DNA from 3 places in the Pseudomonas sp. PDNC002 genome. Region 2 is predicted to be linked to each of the others. Evidence: riboswitches for the same ligand, from Rfam matches in the RefSeq annotation. Region 2 holds a riboswitch; each other region holds the start of a gene.

Region 1 (3,267 bases), 2.5 Mb from region 2:
TGCACGGCGATGTCGTTCTGCAGCATGTAGAGGAACATGCGCGGCGAGATGTCCAGGCTCAGCGCACAGACCACGCCGCCGCCGAAGATGCCGGAGATCATCGCCAGGAAGGTCAGCATCGGCAGGGTCAGCAGCAGGGCCAGCACGCGCGGCAGCACCAGCAACTCCACCGGGTCGAGGCCCAGGGCCTGGATGGCGTCGATCTCCTGGTTGGCCTTCATCGAGCCGATCTGTGCGGTGAAGGCACTGGCGGTGCGGCCGGCCAGCAGGATCGCGGTGAGCAGCACGCCGAATTCACGGAGGAAGGAGAAGCCCACGAGGTCGACGGTGTAGATCTGCGCGCCGAATTTCTGCAGCACCGTGGCGCCGAGGAAGGCCACCACCGCGCCGACCATGAAGGTGAGCAGGGCGACGATGGGCACGGCGTCCAGCCCGGTTTCTTCCATGTGCGCAGCCAGTGCGGTCAGGCGCCAGCGCCGTGGGCGGAGCAGGTTGCGCACCAGCGTCTGTAGCGTCAGGCCGATGAAGCCCAGCACGCCGATCAGATGGTCCTTGAAGGTCAGGGTGGCGACGCCGATGCGCTCCAGCACGTCGACCAGTGCGTTGCCCGGCGCCGGGCCTTTTTCGTCCAGGCGGCACTGGGTGATGGCGCTGCCGACGGTGCGCAGCAGTGCCTGGCGCTCGGCTGGGAGGTTGCGGGCGATCTGGTCGAGCTGGCTCATGCGCGCGCCGCCGATTATCTCCGCGAGCAGCGCGGCGCCGGCGGTATCCAGTGCGCCGAGGCCGGTGAAGTCCAGCAAGGCGGGGGATTCGGCGTGCCGCTGGGCGGCCACCTGGGACTCCAGCGTGGCGAAGTGCGCGAGCGTCCAGTCGCCGCTGATGTGCATCAAGGGCGGGGTCGCGGCGGAGTCGAGCTGAAGCTGGCCGGGTTGGGCAGTCGTCGTCATGAGACGCATTCTAGCGGAGTTCGCCTTTGCCACCAGTGTGCTTGTGCTGGCCTTTTTAGACGCCTGCATGACTTGGCTCAAGGCAATGGCGACATCCTGTTCAATTGACGCCTCAGCCCGCCAACCACTAAGCTGCGCGCCTGCTTCAGGTGCCCGCGGCGCAAGCCAAGGGTGAAACAGGGAAGCCGGTGAATTCGATCCTTGCATCGACCATTCCGGCGCTGCCCCCGCAACGGTAAGCGAGTCTGGAACCGCACTGAGCCACTGTGCCACTGGCATGGGAAGGCGTGGTTTTCCGAAAGCCCTCGGGCTTCACTCGCAAGCCCGGAGACCGGCCTGCTGCATCGCATGGCATCGCGGGAGGCGCTGCCGATCGTCGTGGCGCTCCCTGGCGCCGCGCGTTCGATGTCCTCCGCCTGCCCCGACTGGTCAGTGCCGCGCGGGTGAGAGCGGCGGAGAATCCTTCAGGTGAATTCCCTGTTTCCCAAGCCGACAGCCTTCGCGCTGAGCGGCCTTTACCGCATGGCGTCGCTGCGCGCCGGCGGTTCGTTCCTGTCCATCCCATTTTTCGCTCGCTGCCGCCCGGCCGGCGAGCTGGCGCGTGCGCGCTCCCTTTCTAGAGGCAATCCCCATGACTGAATCCCCTGAAAAGGACGAACGCCACCGTTCGCGCATGCAGCGCAAGAAATCGGTGATCGACGAGAAGATCGCCCAGGCCCAGGGCGAACGCGGTGTGTTCCTGGTCAACAGTGGCAACGGCAAGGGCAAGAGCAGCTCGGCCTTCGGCATGGTCGCCCGCGCGCTGGGCCACGGTATGAAGGTTGGCGTGGTGCAGTTCATCAAGGGCGCCGCGACCACCGGCGAGGAAGCGTTTTTCCGCCGTTTCCCCGAGGAAGTCAGCTTCCATGTGATGGGCGAGGGCTTCACCTGGGAAACCCAGGATCGTCAGCGCGATATCGCCAAGGCGCAGGCGGCTTGGGACGTGGCGCGCCAACTGCTGGCCGATCCGCAGATTGGCCTGGTAGTGCTGGACGAGGTGAACATTGCCCTCAAGCACGGCTATCTGGAGCTGGACACGGTGCTCGCCGATATTGCTGCCCGTCCGCCGATGCAGCATGCGGTCGCCACCGGTCGGGGGGTGCAGCCGGCCATGGTCGAGGCCGCCGATACCGTGACCGAGATGGGCCTGGTGAAACATGCCTTCAAGGCTGGGATCAAGGCGCAGAAAGGGGTGGAGTTCTGATGTTCGTGGCTTGCCCTCACCCCAGCCCTCTCCCAGGGGGAGAGGGGGCCGTTCGGCGTGCAGTCGGACTGCGGCGCTCGCCGGTCGATGCTGTTGGCGGGCTCGGTGGTGGCGCGATAGTCGTGCATCGGACACAACTGCTGCAGATGGCACCCAACTGCCCCCTCTCCCCCTGGGAGAGGGTTGGGGTGAGGGTGCTCTTCGCCTTTTCTGCTACTACGGAGCGCGCCTGATGCTCGATGCGCGCCAATGCCCCGCCCTACTGATCGCCGCTCCCGCCTCCGGCCAGGGCAAGACCACCGTGACCGCCGCCCTGGCGCGCCTGCATACGCGCCTCGGGCGCAAGGTGCGGGTGTTCAAGTGCGGCCCGGATTTCCTCGACCCGATGATCCTCGCTCGCGCCAGTGGCGCGCCGGTCTATCAGTTGGACCTGTGGATGGTCGGCGAGAGCGAAAGCCGCCGGTTGCTCTGGGAAGCGGCCGGTGAGGCCGACCTGATCCTCATCGAAGGCGTGATGGGCCTGTTCGACGGCTCGCCCTCGGCCGCCGATCTCGCGCGGCGCTTCAACGTGCCGGTGATGGCCGTGATCAATGGCCAGTCGATGGCCCAGACCTTCGGCGCGATGGCCGTTGGCATGGCCACCTACCAGCCGGACCTGCCGTTCTCCGGCGTGCTCGCCAACCGCATCGGTAGCCAGCGCCACCGCGACCTGGTGCGCGATAGCCTGCCCGAGTGGATTCGCTGGTATGGCGCACTCCCGCGTGACACCGAGGTCGAGTTGCCAAGCCGTCATCTCGGGCTTGTGCAGGCCGATGAACTGGCCGACCTCGACGCACGCCTGGACGCCGCCGCCGATGCCCTGGCTGCCAGTGCCAGTACCGAGCTGCCCTTACCGGTGAGCTTTGCCGTGCCCGAGCCGCGCAGCGAATCTTCCGGTCTCGACGGCGTGCGTATCGGCGTGGCGCGGGACAATGCTTTCGCCTTCCTCTACCAGGCCAACCTCGACCTGCTGCGCGAACTGGGCGCCGAGCTGGTGTTCTTCTCGCCGCTGCGTGACGAATCGCTGCCGGAGGTGGA
Region 2 (3,267 bases):
GGTCTTACCCGGCTCGCGCAGGGTGAACAGGCCAGCCAGCATCAGGGCGAAGCCCACCGCGACCACCAGGTTGCCGCCGGTGGTGGAGAGGATGCGCTGCCAGCCGTCTTCCGGCTCCCAGGCTTCCGCGTCGTGCTCATGGGCGGCCACTGCGCCAGCGGCGTGGTCATGGGCGTGCTCGTGGTTTTCTTCGACCAGCGCGGCGGCCGGCTCGGCTTTCTCGTAGGTTTCCGCCTTGAGGATCAGCGGGGACACCCACAGCAGCTGGACAACAGTCAGCACCAGCGCCGCGATCAGACCGGCGAAACCGGCGGTCTGGGCGATACGTTTGATCATTTTTCCTTTCCTTTCCTTTCCGAACTCTCGAATCGAGCGAGCTGGAGCCAGGCACGGCGATACGCCAACGCAGCCTGGCCGACGCGCAGCCGATTGGGCTCAGAACAGCATCAGTGGCAGGGAAAACCGGCGCTATGGCGGGTATCGTGGGCGGCGTTGTGCACCGCATCGATGTGCGAGAAGCCGGCGAAATACACCAGCAACGCACCGAGCAGGCTGGCGCCAACGGCCAGGCTGATGCGTTTGGAAAGGGGGATGGAAGTGCTCGACGCGTGCGTCAGGGTGCTGCTGGACATGGACGTTCCCTCTGAAAATCAAAGTAGAGAACGCAGAGGTTGAACGCATTCGAACGCGCCGGAACGGCCGCGCCACGGCCTGCGCCCGCCCACCGCGGGTTTGCCAAAAACGAAGAATTCCAGGCCGGTCTCCGGGCTTGCGATGTCGGCCAGTGGCCAAGCGGGTCAACCTTCCCATGCCGGAGCACAGTGGCTACTGATGACCCTACGATCGCTTACCGTTGCGGGGGCAGCGCCGGACTGGTCCTTGCGGACGCACCGGCTTCCCGTTTCACCTCGCGCGCGTGGCGCGAGACACCTGAAACCGCGCTAGCTGACCACGAAGGCCTGCAAGCGTCAACCGATCCCCGGCGATTGACCGCCCCGCCGTCGCTGCGTAGCCTTCCTCCCTTCGAGGTTCTCCGGCGCTGGCCGGAGCTAAGAGGGAACGTGGAAATCTTCGGATGCGCCACGGCTGCCCCCGCAACTGTGAACAGCCTGTTCTTTCACGAGCCACTGCCGGCCACGGCGGGAAGGCGAGAGAACTCAAGAGGGCTGTGAGCCAGGAGACCTGCCTCGACCAGCATCACGACAACCGGGCGGGGTGATCCGGTGGCGACCTTCGTTGCGCGGCGAACCCGCGCGCGCGCCCTTCATCCGCCCTCTCGCACCGCATCCTGCTCACGAGGCGCGCATGAAGACCCTGGCCAAACTCCCCGTCACCATCGTCACCGGCTTCCTTGGCGCCGGGAAGACCACCCTGCTCCGCCACATGCTCGACAATGCCGAAGGCCGCCGCATCGCGGTGATCGTCAACGAGTTCGGCGAGCTGGGCATCGACGGTGAAATCCTCAAGCAGTGCTCCATCGGTTGCAGCGAAGAAGAAGCGGTCGGCCGCGTCTTCGAACTGGCCAACGGCTGCCTGTGCTGCACCGTGCAGGAAGAATTCTTCCCGGTGATGCGCGAGCTGGTGGCACGCCGTGGCGACCTCGACCAGATCCTCATCGAGACCTCCGGCCTGGCCCTGCCCAAGCCGCTGGTGCAGGCCTTCCAGTGGCCGGAAATCCGCAACGCCTGCACGGTGGATGCGGTGATCACCGTGGTCGACAGCCCGGCCGTGGCCGCCGGCACCTTCGCCGCCCATCCCGAACAGGTGGACGAGCAGCGCAAGCAGGACCCGAACCTGGACCACGAATCGCCGCTGCACGAACTCTTCGAAGACCAGCTCGCCAGCGCCGACCTGGTTGTGCTGAACAAGGCCGACCTGCTCGACGCCGATGCGCTCGCCCGTGTGCGCGCCGAAGTCGCCGAGGAACTGCCGCCCGCGGTGAAGATCGTCGAAGCCAACTCCGGCCAACTGCCGCTCTCGGTATTGTTGGGCCTGAACGCCGAGGCCGAGCTGCACATCGACAGCCGCCCCACCCATCACGACCACGAAGGCCATGAAGATCACGACCATGACGAGTTCGACTCCTTCCACCTCGACCTGCCGGAAGTGGAAGAACGCGCCCTGCTCGACGCGCTGAACGCGCTGGTCGAGCGCCACGCCGTGCTGCGCATCAAGGGCTTCGTCGCCATCCCCGGCAAGCCCATGCGCCTGCTGGTGCAGGGCGTCGGCAAGCGCTTCGACAAGCACTTCGACCGCGCCTGGCGCAGCGATGAATCCCGTAGCACCCGCCTGGTGGTGATCGGCCAGGAACTGGACCAGGCCGCCATCGCCAACGAGCTGCGAACTGCCCTGGCGTGAAGCCGACCGCCCTCTCCCCCAGCCCCTCTCCCGCAAGCGGGAGAGGGGAGCCACATCGGCGCTTCGCCGGTAGAACGGCGTATGGGCAGACGCCATGCCCGCCTGTGAGCACAAATTTCACGCGCACGCCGAACCGGCTCCCTCTCCCTTCGGAGCGGGGCGCGCAGCCAGGGCTTGGAAGAGAGCCCTCCTGACCGAGCGAAAGAGGCTCCCCCATGCACCTGCTGCGCACCCAACCCGGCGGCTTCGTCCCCGACGACGGCATCGCCGACCTGGCCCAGACGCCTGCCGACCTGGTGATCCTCTGCAGCGGCGACTCGCACCTGGCGCTGCTCGCCGAGGCCGCCCGCGAGCTGCCGGAGGACTACCCGAGCCTGCGTCTGGCCAACCCCATGCAGCTGCAGAACCACGCCTCGGTGGACCTCTACGTCGACGAGGTGCTGCAACACGCAAAAGTCATCCTGATCTCCGTGCACGGCGGCGTCGGCTATTGGCGCTACGGCATGGAGCAACTGGCGGCGCTGGCCGAGCGTGGCATCACGCTGATCGCCGTACCCGGCGACGACAAGCCCGACCCCGAACTGACCGCGCTGTGCAGCGTGCCCGCGCAGGACGCCGAACGCCTCTGGCAGTACCTGCGCCAGGGCGGCATGGACAACGCCCGGCAGTTCTTCGCCTGCCTCGCCACGCGCCATCTGCAACGCGACTACCCGTGGAGCGAGCCGCAGACGCTGCCGCGCGTCGCGCTGTATCACCCGCAGACCGGCAGCTGCGACCTCGCCCGCTGGCAGACCGACTGGCACCCCGAGTGCCCGGTGGCCGCCTTGCTGTTCTATCGCACGCACCTGCAGGCGGCGAACACCGGCTTCATCGACACCTTCTGCGAGCGCCTCCAGGCCCAGGGCATCA
Region 3 (3,267 bases), 740 kb from region 2:
CGCTGACCCTGCATTACCTGGAGGACCTGCCGCATTTCTTCCGCAACGTGCACGACGCGCTGCGCCCCGGCGGCAGCCTGGTGTTTTCCATCGAGCACCCGATCTACATGGCCTCGCTCAAACCGGGCTGGATAGTCGACGGCGATGGCCGCCGCTGCTGGCCGGTGGACCATTACCAGGACGAAGGCGAGCGCCGCACCGACTGGCTGGCCAAGGGCGTGCTCAAGCATCACCGCACCCTCGGCAGCATTCTCAATGCCGTGATCGGCTCGGGGCTGACGCTGCGCCACGTCGAGGACTGGGGCCCGAGCGCCGAGCAGGTGCAGGCCATCCCGTCGCTGGCCGAGGAGCGCGAACGGCCGATGTTGCTGCTGGTCGCCGCGCAGCGCTGAAGCGGCGAAAAGGCGCGACTATGCTGGAAGGGTCGCGCCCACCCCGCGTCGGAGATCGCCATGTCACAGACCGTTCCCGCCGTCCGCCCCAGCGTCATTCCCTGCCTGCGCTACCGCGATGCGCCCCAGGCCATCGACTGGCTGTGCGCGACCTTCGGCTTCCAGCGACAACTGGTCGTTGCCGATGAACATGGCGGCATCGCCCACGCCCAGCTGGCGATGGCCGACGGCAGTGGGCTGGTGATGCTGGGTTCGCTGCACGACAACGAGTACGGCCGGCTGATGCGCCAGCCCGACGAGATTGGCGGCTGCACCCAGAGCATCTACGTGGTGGTGAAGGACGCCGAAGCGTTGTACCGCGCAGCGGTGGATGGCGGCGCGCAGATCGTCATCGACATCAAGGACGAAGACTACGGCGGCCAGGGCTTCACCTGTCGCGATCCGGAAGGGCATATCTGGAGCTTCGGCACCTACGATCCCTGGCACTGACGCCGCTCTGCAACATCCTGCGCAAGCCCCGCGCTTGACGCTTTCCCATCGCAAGTGTTGATATGCGCCCCGTTTCAGGTGCCCCCCGCCGCCGTGCGTGGGGTGAAACGGGAAGCCGGTGCGTCGCCCTCGTGCGATCAGTCCGGCGCTGCCCCCGCAACGGTAAGCGAGCGGAGCATCCACTAGGCCACTGTGCACCAGCATGGGAAGGCGGATGCCCCAGGACCCTCGCAAGCCCGGAGACCGGCCTGGAACCTGTTTGGCAAACCCGCGGTGGGCGGGCGTGAGCCGGTTCCCGGGGCGCGCTCGTTCCGGGTGTCGCTGCGCCGCCTGCGAAATATCTATTTCGAGGCGATCACCTTGCATTCTCCTGCTTCCAATTCCCGGCGCGCCTTGCGCTGGACTCCCGTTCTCTCCCTCTGTGCCCTGAGTTCGCAGCTTGTGGCGGCTCCCCTCGACCTGGCCGATGAAATCGTCAGCGCGCCTTCCGTGGAGTCCACCACGGTGGCCGACATGGCGCGCTACGGCAGCAAGCTGGAGGTCATCGACCGCCAGCAGATCGAACGCGCCGGCCCCAGCGCCGACATCACCCGCGTGCTGCAGATGTACGTGCCGGGCCTGTTCGTTGCGCCGAAGAACGGCCCGTTCGACTACGGCACCTACTCGCTGCTGGGCGGGCGCAACGACGACACGCTGATCCTGCTGGACGGCGTGCGCCTGAACAATCGCCTCTACGGCGGCATCTACATTGACACCCTGCCGACCACCGCAGTGGAACGCATCGAGGTGCTCAAGGGCGGCCAGGGCCTGCTGTTCGGCACCCAGGCGGTGTCCGGGGTGATCAATATCGTCACCCGCAGCGCGCGCAGCCGCGAGGCGTCCGGCGAGGTGAACCTCGGCCTGGACACCTTCAAGGGCCGCAGCGGCGATGCCCGCGCGGAGAAGGTCGTGCAGAACGGCCTGGGCGACCTCGGCCTGATGGCCTACGTCAGCCACAACCGCTCTGACGGCTACCAGCCCTACCGCGACCGGGACATGACCAGCACGGTCAGCGACAAGCGCCGCTCGTACGACGTCAACGTGTTCGGCGCCAAGGCCATCCAGGCCATCGGTGAGGCTTCGCGCCTGGAGCTGTTCTACCAGTACGCCGACGCCGAGCTGGATTTCGCCCGGCCAACGTCGAACCACCACACCAGCAACAACCGCGTGCAACAGATCGCCACGGCCACCTTCCAGCAGAGCGTCAACGACGTTTTCAGCTGGTTCGCCAAGACCCACATCAACGACTGGGACACCCGCTACGACCGCGTCTACAACCTGCAGGGCGGCGGCACCCAGGTGCTCAACCACAACGACTACTGGGGCTTCACCGACTGGGGCGCGCAGCTCGAAGGCAAGGCCAGGTTCGGTGGCGGTCACGAGCTGGTCTTCGGTAGCGACAACCAGTGGTACAAGGGCCAGGACGATGTGCTGATCATCGACAACGACAAGGCCGAATCCCATGCGCTCTACGCCCAACTGCGCCCGCGCATCGACGCGCTGCCCGATTGGCACCCGAGCCTGGGCGTGCGCCGCGAGGAAATCTCCGGCGGCGAAGGCGCCACGGTGTGGATGCTCACGTCGCTCTACGACCTCACCGAGCAGCTCAAGCTGCGCGGCCAGTTCGGCACCGCCTTCAAGCTGCCCACCGCCGAGCAACTGTTCGTCAACGAGCCGGGAGACGAAGTCGGCAACCGCGACCTCAAGCCCGAGCGCAGCCGCAATGCCGAGCTGGGCCTGGACTACACCGGCGAGCTGTTCGACCAGCCGTGGAGCGGCAGTGTCACCCTGTTCCGCCGTGAGATCACCGACTTCATCACCCTGGCGGGTGACCAGTGGGTGAACGGCAACGGGGAGATCGAGGTGCGCGGCGTTGAGGCCAACGGCCAGTGGCAGTTCGGCCGGCACTGGCAGGTCTCCGCTGACGCCACGCGCAACCTGGTGGACAGCCGCGAAGGCGTGACGGTCAACAACATCCCGCACTTCTTCGCCCGTGTGCGCCTGGGCTATGACGACAACCTCTGGGGCGCCGGCCTCGCGACACGCTACGTGGGCTCCATCGTCAGCGCCCAGGACGACGACTACGGCCACTACACCGTGCTCGACGGCGACGCCTATCGCTATCTCGACCCGGCCCACGCGCACCGCCTGAGCCTGCTGCTGGAGAACCTGCTGGACCGCGACTACGCCACCGGCCGCACCAGCAATGGCAGCCGCCAGGTGGACAACCTCGGCCGGCCGCGCACCGCCGAGCTGCGCTACACCTTCAGCTTCTGATGAGGGCCATCCTGCTGGTCGGCCCGCTGGCCGGCGTCCAGGGCGAGCGCCTGCATCGCGAGGTGTCGGC

What was found. Region 2 has a riboswitch for cobalamin ahead of cobW (cobalamin biosynthesis protein CobW). Riboswitches for the same ligand answer to the same signal wherever they lie in the genome.
Region 1: it holds a riboswitch for cobalamin, as region 2 does, so the genes downstream of both, cobO (cob(I)yrinic acid a,c-diamide adenosyltransferase) here and cobW (cobalamin biosynthesis protein CobW) in region 2, are expected to answer to the same signal.
Region 3: it holds a riboswitch for cobalamin, as region 2 does, so the genes downstream of both, JVX91_RS12135 (TonB-dependent receptor) here and cobW (cobalamin biosynthesis protein CobW) in region 2, are expected to answer to the same signal.

What each region holds. Positions count from the first base shown of each region.
Region 1 is NZ_CP070356.1:5,834,447-5,837,713, reverse strand. Features, by position in the region: gene JVX91_RS26380 (MlaE family lipid ABC transporter permease subunit) at 1-947, opposite strand, end outside; cobalamin riboswitch at 1,078-1,302, shown strand; gene cobO (cob(I)yrinic acid a,c-diamide adenosyltransferase) at 1,579-2,190, shown strand; gene JVX91_RS26370 (cobyrinate a,c-diamide synthase) at 2,423-3,267, shown strand, end outside.
Region 2 is NZ_CP070356.1:1,894,817-1,898,083, reverse strand. Features, by position in the region: gene JVX91_RS08825 (CbtA family protein) at 1-336, opposite strand, end outside; gene JVX91_RS08820 (CbtB-domain containing protein) at 447-632, opposite strand; cobalamin riboswitch at 737-949, opposite strand; cobalamin riboswitch at 1,010-1,205, shown strand; gene cobW (cobalamin biosynthesis protein CobW) at 1,306-2,358, shown strand; gene cobN (cobaltochelatase subunit CobN) at 2,574-3,267, shown strand, end outside.
Region 3 is NZ_CP070356.1:2,630,274-2,633,540, forward strand. Features, by position in the region: gene JVX91_RS12125 (class I SAM-dependent methyltransferase) at 1-392, shown strand, start outside; gene JVX91_RS12130 (VOC family protein) at 453-881, shown strand; cobalamin riboswitch at 941-1,148, shown strand; gene JVX91_RS12135 (TonB-dependent receptor) at 1,323-3,197, shown strand; gene JVX91_RS12140 ((2Fe-2S) ferredoxin domain-containing protein) at 3,197-3,267, shown strand, end outside.